One region of the Exiguobacterium sp. s50 genome, then DNA from elsewhere that is predicted to be linked to it. Evidence: riboswitches for the same ligand, from Rfam matches in the RefSeq annotation. Region 1 holds a riboswitch; each other region holds the start of a gene.

What was found. A riboswitch is a leader RNA that binds a small molecule or an ion and turns the genes downstream of it on or off. The one in region 1 is predicted to bind S-adenosylmethionine.
Region 2: it holds a riboswitch for S-adenosylmethionine, as region 1 does, so the genes downstream of both, KNP68_RS13375 (MetQ/NlpA family ABC transporter substrate-binding protein) here and msrA (peptide-methionine (S)-S-oxide reductase MsrA) in region 1, are expected to answer to the same signal.
Region 3: it holds a riboswitch for S-adenosylmethionine, as region 1 does, so the genes downstream of both, KNP68_RS06650 (methionine ABC transporter ATP-binding protein) here and msrA (peptide-methionine (S)-S-oxide reductase MsrA) in region 1, are expected to answer to the same signal.

What each region holds. Positions count from the first base shown of each region.
Region 1 covers NZ_JACSLP010000001.1:27,658-30,932, forward strand. The annotation lists gene KNP68_RS00165 (amidase family protein) at 1-957, opposite strand, end outside; gene KNP68_RS00170 (hypothetical protein) at 1,069-1,230, shown strand; SAM riboswitch class I at 1,275-1,376, shown strand; gene msrA (peptide-methionine (S)-S-oxide reductase MsrA) at 1,441-1,965, shown strand; gene KNP68_RS00180 (AAA family ATPase) at 2,171-3,275, shown strand, end outside.
Region 2 covers NZ_JACSLP010000011.1:19,189-22,463, reverse strand. The annotation lists gene KNP68_RS13380 (methionine ABC transporter ATP-binding protein) at 1-993, opposite strand, end outside; gene KNP68_RS13375 (MetQ/NlpA family ABC transporter substrate-binding protein) at 1,003-1,824, opposite strand; SAM riboswitch class I at 1,897-2,001, opposite strand; gene KNP68_RS13370 (iron-containing alcohol dehydrogenase family protein) at 2,042-3,058, opposite strand; gene KNP68_RS13365 (aminotransferase class I/II-fold pyridoxal phosphate-dependent enzyme) at 3,055-3,275, opposite strand, start outside.
Region 3 covers NZ_JACSLP010000004.1:19,170-22,444, forward strand. The annotation lists gene KNP68_RS06640 (MetQ/NlpA family ABC transporter substrate-binding protein) at 1-43, opposite strand, end outside; gene KNP68_RS06645 (methionine ABC transporter permease) at 74-736, opposite strand; gene KNP68_RS06650 (methionine ABC transporter ATP-binding protein) at 726-1,754, opposite strand; SAM riboswitch class I at 1,832-1,937, opposite strand; gene KNP68_RS06655 (thioredoxin family protein) at 2,391-2,648, opposite strand; gene KNP68_RS06660 (PTS sugar transporter subunit IIC) at 2,836-3,275, shown strand, end outside.

The DNA.
Region 1 (3,275 bases):
ATGATACAGGATATCCCCTTGGTCGAGCCCTGCTTTCGACGGCAGTTCGACGGTGACGACCTCGATGCCGCTCTGTTTCAGCAATGCGATTGCTTCGTCGTAGAGCACCTGCTCTTCTTCCGACAAATCGGTCTTGACGACGCCGACACGCATCCCGACTGCTTGCCGCTCATCGAGACAAGTCCGGTAAGGCGGACCGGCCGGAAGATGCGCCGTCGCTGGGTCAGCGGGATCTTCCCCGACCATCGCCTCAAGGGCGAGCACCGCATCCCGGAGTGTCCGTGCCATCGGGCCGGCCGTGTCTTGCGACCGGGAGATCGGGATGATGCCGCTGCGGCTAATCAACCCGACGGTCGGTTTGATACCAACGATTCCGTTATGGACGCTCGGGTGGATAATCGAGCCGCTCGTCTCGCTGCCGACGGCGAGCAACGTCAAGTTGGCCGCGACCGCTGACGCCGAACCTGAACTCGACCCTCCGACATCGAGCTTGTCCCCATACGGATTGAGCGTCTGGCCACCGACCCCACTCCAGCCGTTTGGCATGCCCTCGGTCAAAAAGTTGGCCCATTCGGACAAGTTCGCTTTCCCGAGGATGATGGCCCCGCTCGCGCGCAAGCTTTGGACGAGATGGGCGTCCCGGCCGGCGAAGTGATGCGCGAGGGCGACGGCCCCGGCCGTCGTCTTCATCAATCCGGCCGTCTCGACATTGTCTTTGATCAGCACCGGGATGCCGAGCAACGGTAATCGCTCACCTCGTTGATAGGCGCGATCCGCCGCCTCGGCCTCGAACAAGGCGTCCGGGTTCACTTGAATGACCGCTCTCAGTTTATCGTTCAACTGGGCGATTCGGGTCAAATAGTAGGCCGTCACGTCACGCGCCGTGAACGTTCCTTCTTTATATCCGCGATGGGCGGTCTCGATATCGAGTTCGAAAAATGTGTTTGGTTCAGTCATATAGATTCCTCCTTTGGTCACTCGATGGTATTCGCTATCGCCACATGATTTCCTGTTTTCGTTCGCCAACGAATATGTAACTTGGTACACTGAAAGAAAAGGGAGGTTACTATGAACCGTTCGTACGTACTCGTCTTATTGTCCGTCTTTGCCTTGTTCTTCTTACAGTTATATGCCGGGGACGCCCCGTATACGCTACCGCTCTCCATCGTCCTCGTCATCTTGATTCTCGGCGCCACCTTGGTCCAACTTCGACGCAAGCCAAACCGTTGACGCCGCTTCAAATCTGATGGTATGATGCTCTCACCAACTACATATCGATATCTCGAGTGAACGAGAGACCTGGCTCTATGACTTCACAGCAACCTGCTTCGGCAAGGTGCTACTTCCAGCAAGGCAGTTTGCCTTGGCCGATATGACAGAGCGCTCATGTCGATGACATGGGCGCTTTTTTTTGGAAATGAACATGAGGGGGACTTATTAATGGAAAAAGCAACATTCGCAGGCGGCTGTTTTTGGTGCATGGTGACGCCGTTCGAGGAACAACCTGGCATCGAGTCAATCGTATCCGGTTATACGGGAGGTCACGTCAATGACCCGACGTATGAACAAGTGAAGACAGGGACGACCGGGCATTATGAGGTCGTCGAGATCACATTCGACCCGACGCTGTTCGCTTATGAACGACTGCTCGAACTGTATTGGATTCAGACCGACCCGACCGATGACGGCGGCCAGTTCCAAGACCGCGGCAGCCAATATGCGCCGGCCATCTTCTATCATACGGAAGAACAACGCGTGAAAGCAGAGCAGAGTCGCGACGCGCTCGCGGCGAGCGGACGCTTCAAACAGCCGATCGTCACGAAAATCTTGCCTGCCGACACGTTCTATCCGGCCGAGGAATACCATCAAGACTTCCATAAGAAGAATCCGAAACATTATAAGGAAGATCGGGCTATTTCAGGACGTGATGAGTTTATTGATGTAGCGTGGGCGGAAAAAGTTTAAGTCATGTAATTGAAGATGAAAAGACGCGGCCATCATGATACGGTCGCGCTTTTTATCAGTTACATAATTCACCATTTTAGTACTGGTGAGAATTTAAGTAGATTTAGCTATCTTGTGAAATTCTTATATTAATTATAAAAATTAAGATCAGAATAGATATAATGTTATAATTAAGTCATAAAAATACATTATATTGGAGGACTTTATGAGACTACAATTAAAAGAATTTTATGGTAATAGTCATCCCGAATTTCCCTTAGACGAAAATTTAACCATTTATATTGGTAATAACGGATCAGGTAAAACAACGTTACTAAACGTAATACATAACATATTAAGTTGTGATTTTAATCCCTTATTTGATAAAAAGTTCGAAGAAATCGTGATTGAATTTGATAAAGAAGACTATACTCCAAAAGTTAGAGGGTTAGTATGGATAAAAAAAATAAGAGTAACTAAAACTAATAATGTATTAAATATAGAGTATACAACTGTAAATGGAATTAATTATTTGTTTGAAGGTAAGAAAACTATCTATCCTTTTGTAGAGATTAATTATGAAGTGAAAGGTGAGGACTTAATAGCAAATCTACCGCATTACTACCCATATGGAGAATCTCTTCTAGAGTTAATAAGTTATTATGAAGAGCTACAAGTTTTAACTAAACAGATTAGATACTTAAAAAATAGTATTCTTTATTTTCCTACTTACAGAAGAATAGATAGTGACTTATTAAGTTTGTTAGAGCAAAACAATACTAGTAAAGTAGATATGGATTTCGAGAAGGTAGCAAAGTTGTTCGAATCTTTACCAGAAAATAACAAACTCGTTGGAATTAATGATAACGATATAGATCAATTATTCCAAAAGTACACTTTTGAGTTACAAAAAAGAAGTTCTTTGGGACTAAATACTGTTCTAAAAAAATTGATAAGCACTTTAATAGAGAATACGTTTCAAAGTAAGGATTCCACATCAATTCGTATAAGAAACAAAAAAGTTCATAGTGACACCGACTCAGCAGAAAAATTAATTGATTTGGCAAATCAACTAAAACTTAGAAATGTTGACTACAACTCAATCAAAGATTATTTTAGTTTAAAAGAATCTAACCTCAAAAACGAGATAGAGGATAAAATTGCATTTGAGGAAAGACTAGATGACCACGATAAAATCATTAGAGAACTAATAAGTTTATATAGTTCACATTTGTTAAAAATGGAGACACTTTTAAAGCCTTTCGACTTTCTTCAAGATAATTTTACTAAATTCTTTAAAAATCGACTGAATTTACATATAGATGAAAAGT
Region 2 (3,275 bases), on a different contig from region 1:
CTTCACTTTCACACCGCTCGCCTCTAAGAAGCGGACGGCTTGGTCGGTCTGGCCCTCATCGCCGTCCAAATGGACGAGTAGATTACCGACGAGACCTCCTTTAAGCTTTTTGATGCCGCCCCCGATGATGTTCGGCAGCAAGCCGAACCGTTTCGTCAATTGGGCGAGCACGGCCTGTTCACTTTGATGGCCGATGAACGACAAGTTGACGAGCGTCCCGTGCGTGCTCAATTCTTCGACGACCTCTTTCGGGACATCGAGGTTCGTCTTCAAGAACTTGCGCGTCGTCGCATGCTGCGGGTCCGAGAACACGTCGAGCACGTCCCCTTCTTCGATGATCCGGCCGGCCTCGATGACCGCGACCCGGTCGCAGATGCGCTCGATGACTTCCATCTCGTGGGTGATCAAGAAAATCGTCAGCCCGAGCTCGCGATTGATGTCGAGAAGCAGGTCGAGAATCGACTCGGTCGTCTCCGGGTCGAGCGCGCTCGTCGCCTCGTCGCTGAGCAGGATGTCCGGCTCATGTGCGAGGGCGCGGGCGATGGCGACACGTTGCTTCTGTCCGCCCGAAAGTTGCTCCGGATAATGTTTCCGATGATCCGTCAATCCGACGATGTCGAGGTACTTGTCGACGCGTTCGCGGATTATCCGCTTATCGAGTCCTTCGAGACGGAGCGGGATGGCGACGTTCTCTTCGACGGTCGCCGTCTTGAGCAGGTTGTAATGTTGGAAGATCATCCCGATGCGATGACGTAGCTTCGAGAGCCCTCGTTTGTCGAGCTTCGTGACGTCCTGTCCTTCGATTTCGACCTGGCCCGACGTCGGGCGTTCGAGCAGGTTGATCATGCGGATGAGCGTGCTCTTTCCTGCCCCGCTTCGGCCGATGATGCCGAAGATCTCGCCTTTCTCGATGGTGAGCGAGACGTCGTCGAGTGCGGTGACAGCACCTTTATTTACCGTGAACGTCTTCGTGATTCCTTTAAGTGCGATCATAGGCCCTCCTTAAAACGCCGGGACGATTGAGCCGTCGAACGTCTCTTCGATGAACGTCCGGACCTCGTCCGAGTGATAATACAATTTGAGCGTCGCGACGACTTCGTCATCCTTGTTGTCGGTACGGACGACGACGTAGTTCGGATACGGGTTGTCGACCGTGTCTTCATGGAACAAGGCGTCCTCGTTGATCGACAGGCCGGCACCCATCGCGAAGTTCGTGTTGATGGCAGCGAGTGCGACTTCCGGGAGCTGGGTCGGGAGCTGCGACGCCTCGAGTTCGATGAATTCAAGGTTGAGCGGGTTCTCGGCGATGTCACGTTTTGTCGCCTTGTCTGTCAATCCTTCTTTGAGCGTGATGAGTCCCGCTGTCTCATAGAGACGGAGCGCGCGTAGCTCGTTCGCCGGGTCGTTCGGGACGGCGACCTTGTCACCTTCTTTCAAGTCCTCGATGTCGGTCAATTTCTCTGAGTAGAGACCCATCGGGAAAGCGACGGTCTTGAACACGTCGTCGATTTTATAGCCTTTATCGGACTTTTGCAGTTCTAGGAATGAGAGCGTCTGATAACTGTTCACGTCGAGGCTGCCCTCGGCGAGCGCCGTGTTCGGCGTATTATAGTCGTTGAACACTTTGATATCGAGTTCGAGGCCGTCTTCGGCCGCGAGTTCTTTCACTTTCTCGGCGATCTGTTGGTGCGGCCCGCCCGTGACGCCGATCGTGAGCGACTCCGTGCTGAGCGCCTCGCTCGCGTCCGATTGTCCGCATGCTGAGAGCGCGATGGCGGCGAGTAGTGATGTTCCTGCAAGTACTGTTTTCTGTTTGATGTTCATTTGTTTTCCTCCTCCAAAATGAAAGCCCGCTACTCATTCAGAGTGGCGGGCACGACAAGTCAAAGTCGGACACGCTCATCTCCCAGACGATTTCGTCTGTTGGAATTAGCACCATGATCATTACGATCTGGTTGCCGGGTTTCACAGGGCCAGTCCCTCCACCACTCTTGATAAGCAATCGGTCTATTAAGTTGTTATCATCTTACTTTTAATTCTTTTAATTGTAAATAGATAATTGTAAATTTTCAAAAATTATTTTCAGAAAATTTTTATCGAGCGGTTCCGGCAACTGTTGCAGCTCGGTCTCCGTCATGACGGAGTCGACGAGGACCGGGATATGCTCAAATCCGACCCCGAGCGTCTCGAGCGTCGTCGGGGCACCGAACCGTTTCAACCAAGCTTCCAAATACGGAGCATCGGCCGAGCGCCGCAAGCGCTCTTGGATGATCAGGCCGAAGCCGACCTTGTCTCCGTGCAAGAATGAGTGGGTCGACTCGAAGCGGCTGAGCGCATTATGGACCGCATGGCCCACGGCGACGCGTGTCCCGGCGTCACCAAATCCACCGACGGCGCCGCCGATGGCGAGCACGTGATCGACCGCGAAGCGGACGTCGTCACTATACGACTCAAAAGCGTGCTCGCTCAATTCAAGTTCGACGAGACGCCCGCACTGCTCGGCCAAGACGAGTCCGGTGTTGACGCCGGCGTCAGCTGAGCTGTCACCACTCAAATAACGGGCCTCGTAAAACTTCGCGACCGTGTCGATGACACCTGCCCGAAAGTATTCATATGGTGAGCGCGAGATGACCCGTGAGTCAACGATGACCCGTTCGATGACGACGCGGAACATGTCGTAGCGGTCGTAGCTCCCGTCCTCCTGATAGACGACGCTGAGCGGTGTGAACGCCGCACAGTTCGAGGCGAGCGTTGGGACGACGATGAGCGGGACGTTCCGTTGATAGGCGACGAGTTTGGCCGTATCGACGAGCTTGCCACCTCCGACGGCGATTAACACGTCGGCGTCCAACGGTTTGAGCCGTTTGACTTCCGAGTCCGTGCACTCCCCGCTGAACCTTGTTGCCGGATAGTCCGCGATGGCCGGAAAGATGGCTCGGACGACGTCATACCCTTTCTGACCGTGCAGGACGTGGGCACGGCGGCCGTCGACTAAGTCATCAAGACGGTCGAGCGCGTCATCGGCGTGGTCATATTCAAGGACGGCCTGACGAATCATGCGCGCACCTCCTCATAGGCGGCAAACAACCGCTCGATTCGTTCGACGGCCTCGTCAATCTTCGGTTCCGGTGAGACGAGGCCGAAGCGGACGTATCCGTTCCCTTCCGAACCGAAGAAATAGCCCGGGGTGACGGCGACACCGGCTTCATGCAGCAGTTTCCGCGAGAACGACTTGGCATCACCCTCAGGCACTTTCGCCCAGACGAAGAACGAGC
Region 3 (3,275 bases), on a different contig from region 1:
CTGAAGCTGCCGTTAAACCGAGTACTGTTTTCCATGATTTCATTATAAAACCCCTCCAAATTTTCTATTTAGATTAAGCAGAACGCTTATCAATTACAGATACGAGTCGATCGCCGATGAACTGAATGACGAAGACGATGACCAAGATTAAGACGGTCGCGACGAACGTGACGTCACTTTGTGAACGCTGGAAGCCTTCGAGGAACGCCAAGTTCCCGAGTCCTCCACCGCCGACGACCCCTGCCATCGCCGTGTAACCGACGATCGCGACGATCGTGACCGTGATGCCTGACACGATGGCCGGCAATGCTTCTGGGAACAATACTTTATAGACGATCTGCCATTTTGTCGCACCCATCGACTCAGCCGCCTCGATGACGCCGCGGTCGACTTCGCGAAGCGCGAGCTCGACCATCCGAGCATAGAACGGGGCCGCACCGATGATCAGTGCCGGCAGTGCTGCCGTTGACCCGAGCATCGTCCCGACGACGAGTAACGTGAACGGGATGAGCAAGATAATCAAAATGATGAACGGGATTGACCGGAAGATGTTGACGACCGCGCTGATGACCGTGTAAATCGGACGGTTCTTCATCATGAGCGGCTCGTTTGTGACATATAGGAGCATCCCGAGGGCGAGACCGATGACGAACGTCGCGGCTCCGGCGACGAGCGTCATATAGAGCGTCTCCCACGTCTGTTCTAACATGACTTGCCAATCTACATTAGGAAACATCGCTTTCTACCTCCACTTCCACTGCCTGTGATCGGATTGAGGCGATGGCCCGCTCGACTTCAGCCGGCTCTCCGATCAATTGGATGAATAATGTCCCGAGGGCACCGACTTGTGACTGCGTCACGTTTCCGCCGATGATGTTGAAGCCGATGTCATGCTGCTTCAACACTTCCGACAGAATCGGTTGTTCGGCCGTCTCGTTCAAGAATTTGAGCTTGACGATTTGACCGCTCGGATAACGAGCTTTCAAATGTTCGAACGTTAGCGACATGTCTTCGACCGCGCCGATCTGTTTGACGAACTCTTTCGTGATTGGCTGTTTCGGGTGTTGGAACACGTCGGCGACTTGCCCGGTCTCGACGACCTTTCCGGCCTCCATGACGGCGACACGGTGACAAATCTTTTGGATGACGTGCATCTCATGGGTGATGAGGACGATCGTCAAACCGAGTTTCTTGTTGATGCTGACGAGCAGTTCGAGAATCGAATCCGTCGTCTTCGGGTCGAGTGCGCTCGTCGCTTCATCGCAGAGGAGCACTTCTGGATTCGTAGCGAGCGCACGGGCTATCCCGACTCGCTGCTTTTGGCCGCCCGATAGCTGTGACGGATAGCTATCTTCTCGTCCGGCGAGGCCGACGAGTTCGACGAGTTCTTGAACGCGGCGTTTGCGCTCGCTCGCCGGTACCCCGATGAGTTCGAGCGGGAAGCTGATATTCTCAGCGACTGTGCGCGACCATAACAAGTTGAAGTGTTGGAACACCATCGAGACGTTTTTACGTACCCCGCGTAGTTCCTTTGGTGTGAGTTTCGTCAGCTCGCTGCCGGCGACCACGATTTCACCGCTTGACGGTGCCTCGAGTCGGTTGAGCAAGCGGATGAGCGTCGACTTCCCCGCACCTGAATATCCGATTATTCCAAAAATTTCGCCGCTTTCGATTGTAAGCGACACATCATCGACCGCCTGGACCCGACCGTTTTTCGTGTCGAACCATTTGGCCACATTGCGTAATTGAATCAATCCATTTCCCTCCTGACAACAAAAAAAGTACGCACGTTTGAGCAAACGTGCGTACTTTATCGTACGGACAACGATTGCTCTCATCTTCCAAGGTATACACCTTGCTGGAATTAGCACCATTTCGGATTGCTCCGCGGTTGCTGGGCGTCATAGGGCCAGTCCCTCAGCCTCTCTTGATAAGAGTGGTTGCGTATTTGATTAGCTTTATCATAGCGACACATTATTTTCATGTCAAACTATTTTTTTCAGCAAAATAAAAAAAGGTGCCATCCGAGGATGACACAGAACGTAGCACCTTGAGTCACTGAAGGACAACCCATAGATGAACCTCTTTTGCCCGATCAGAGCATTCATCCTTATATGGGGGATTTTTACCCAACCATCACTCGGTCTTCGAACGGACCATGCAATTACGCGACCGGTGCCCCGACGCTTGATTTTTTTGGGGGACAATCGAAGGGAAGGTCCACCTGAAATCGCGTAAGCTCATGCAGCGGTTGTTCGAAAACGTCTTGATGACGGGAAAATCTCGTCCTATGTTGTGTTCAAGTAAGATGTTGTAATGAATATATCATTCGTGAACTTTCTGTGTCAACTGATTATTTAAAATTTTCAGATTATTCTAATCATCCTATCTCATTTAACGAAAGATAGGACGTGCTGGACGTTTTGAAACGCGTACAAACGATTGCGAACTTGGCCATTCTCTAGCTTCAATAGCGCCGGGACACTCATAACCTGATATGCCTCGAGCTCGTTCGGGATAAAGTTGGCATCGCGTTTTTCAATCTTCAATTCTGGGTCGACCGCCTCGACGACCGAGAGCATCCGCTCAGCCACGGCGCATGTACCGCACATTGGGGCGTATATATATAAGAATCCGTCTGTCATCATTTTGCTCACCTCTCTTCTAAGTATATGAATCCGGCCCAGTCGGTTCAAAAGTTGTGCTCAAATGGAAAATTCTGAACATTTCAACATTTCTGGTTGACGCTCGGCAGAAAGAGGCATAGTATGGTCATTAACTTTATCGCTTTTGTACATAACAGCAAACCAGTAGAAAAGGACAGGTGAATCCCCAATGACGGAAGAGAAGCTTACCGGAAAACAATTTTTAATGAACGTCTTGAACGGCCTCAGTCTTGCCATTCTCATTGCCCTCATCCCGAGCGCTTTGCTCGGTGAATTAACGAAAGCCATCTTGCCTTATTTTCCGTCCTTGCAGTTCATCTTAGATGCGACGACGATTGCGATGCGCCTCTTACCGGTCATCATCGGTGTCGCCGTCGCCATGCAGTTCGGACGATCGGCGCTCGAGGCCGGGACGATCGGCATCGCGACCCAGGTCGGAAGTGGCGCCATCCGCATCGAGGAAGGCGCGTTCCTCATGGCCGGAATCGGTGACGTCATCACGGCTGGTGTGACGGCCGCTCTCGCGACGTTCCTCGTCATGCAGTTGTCGCCACGCTTGAAGACATACACGGTGCTCGTCTTGCCGATGACGGTCATCGTCGTCGCTGG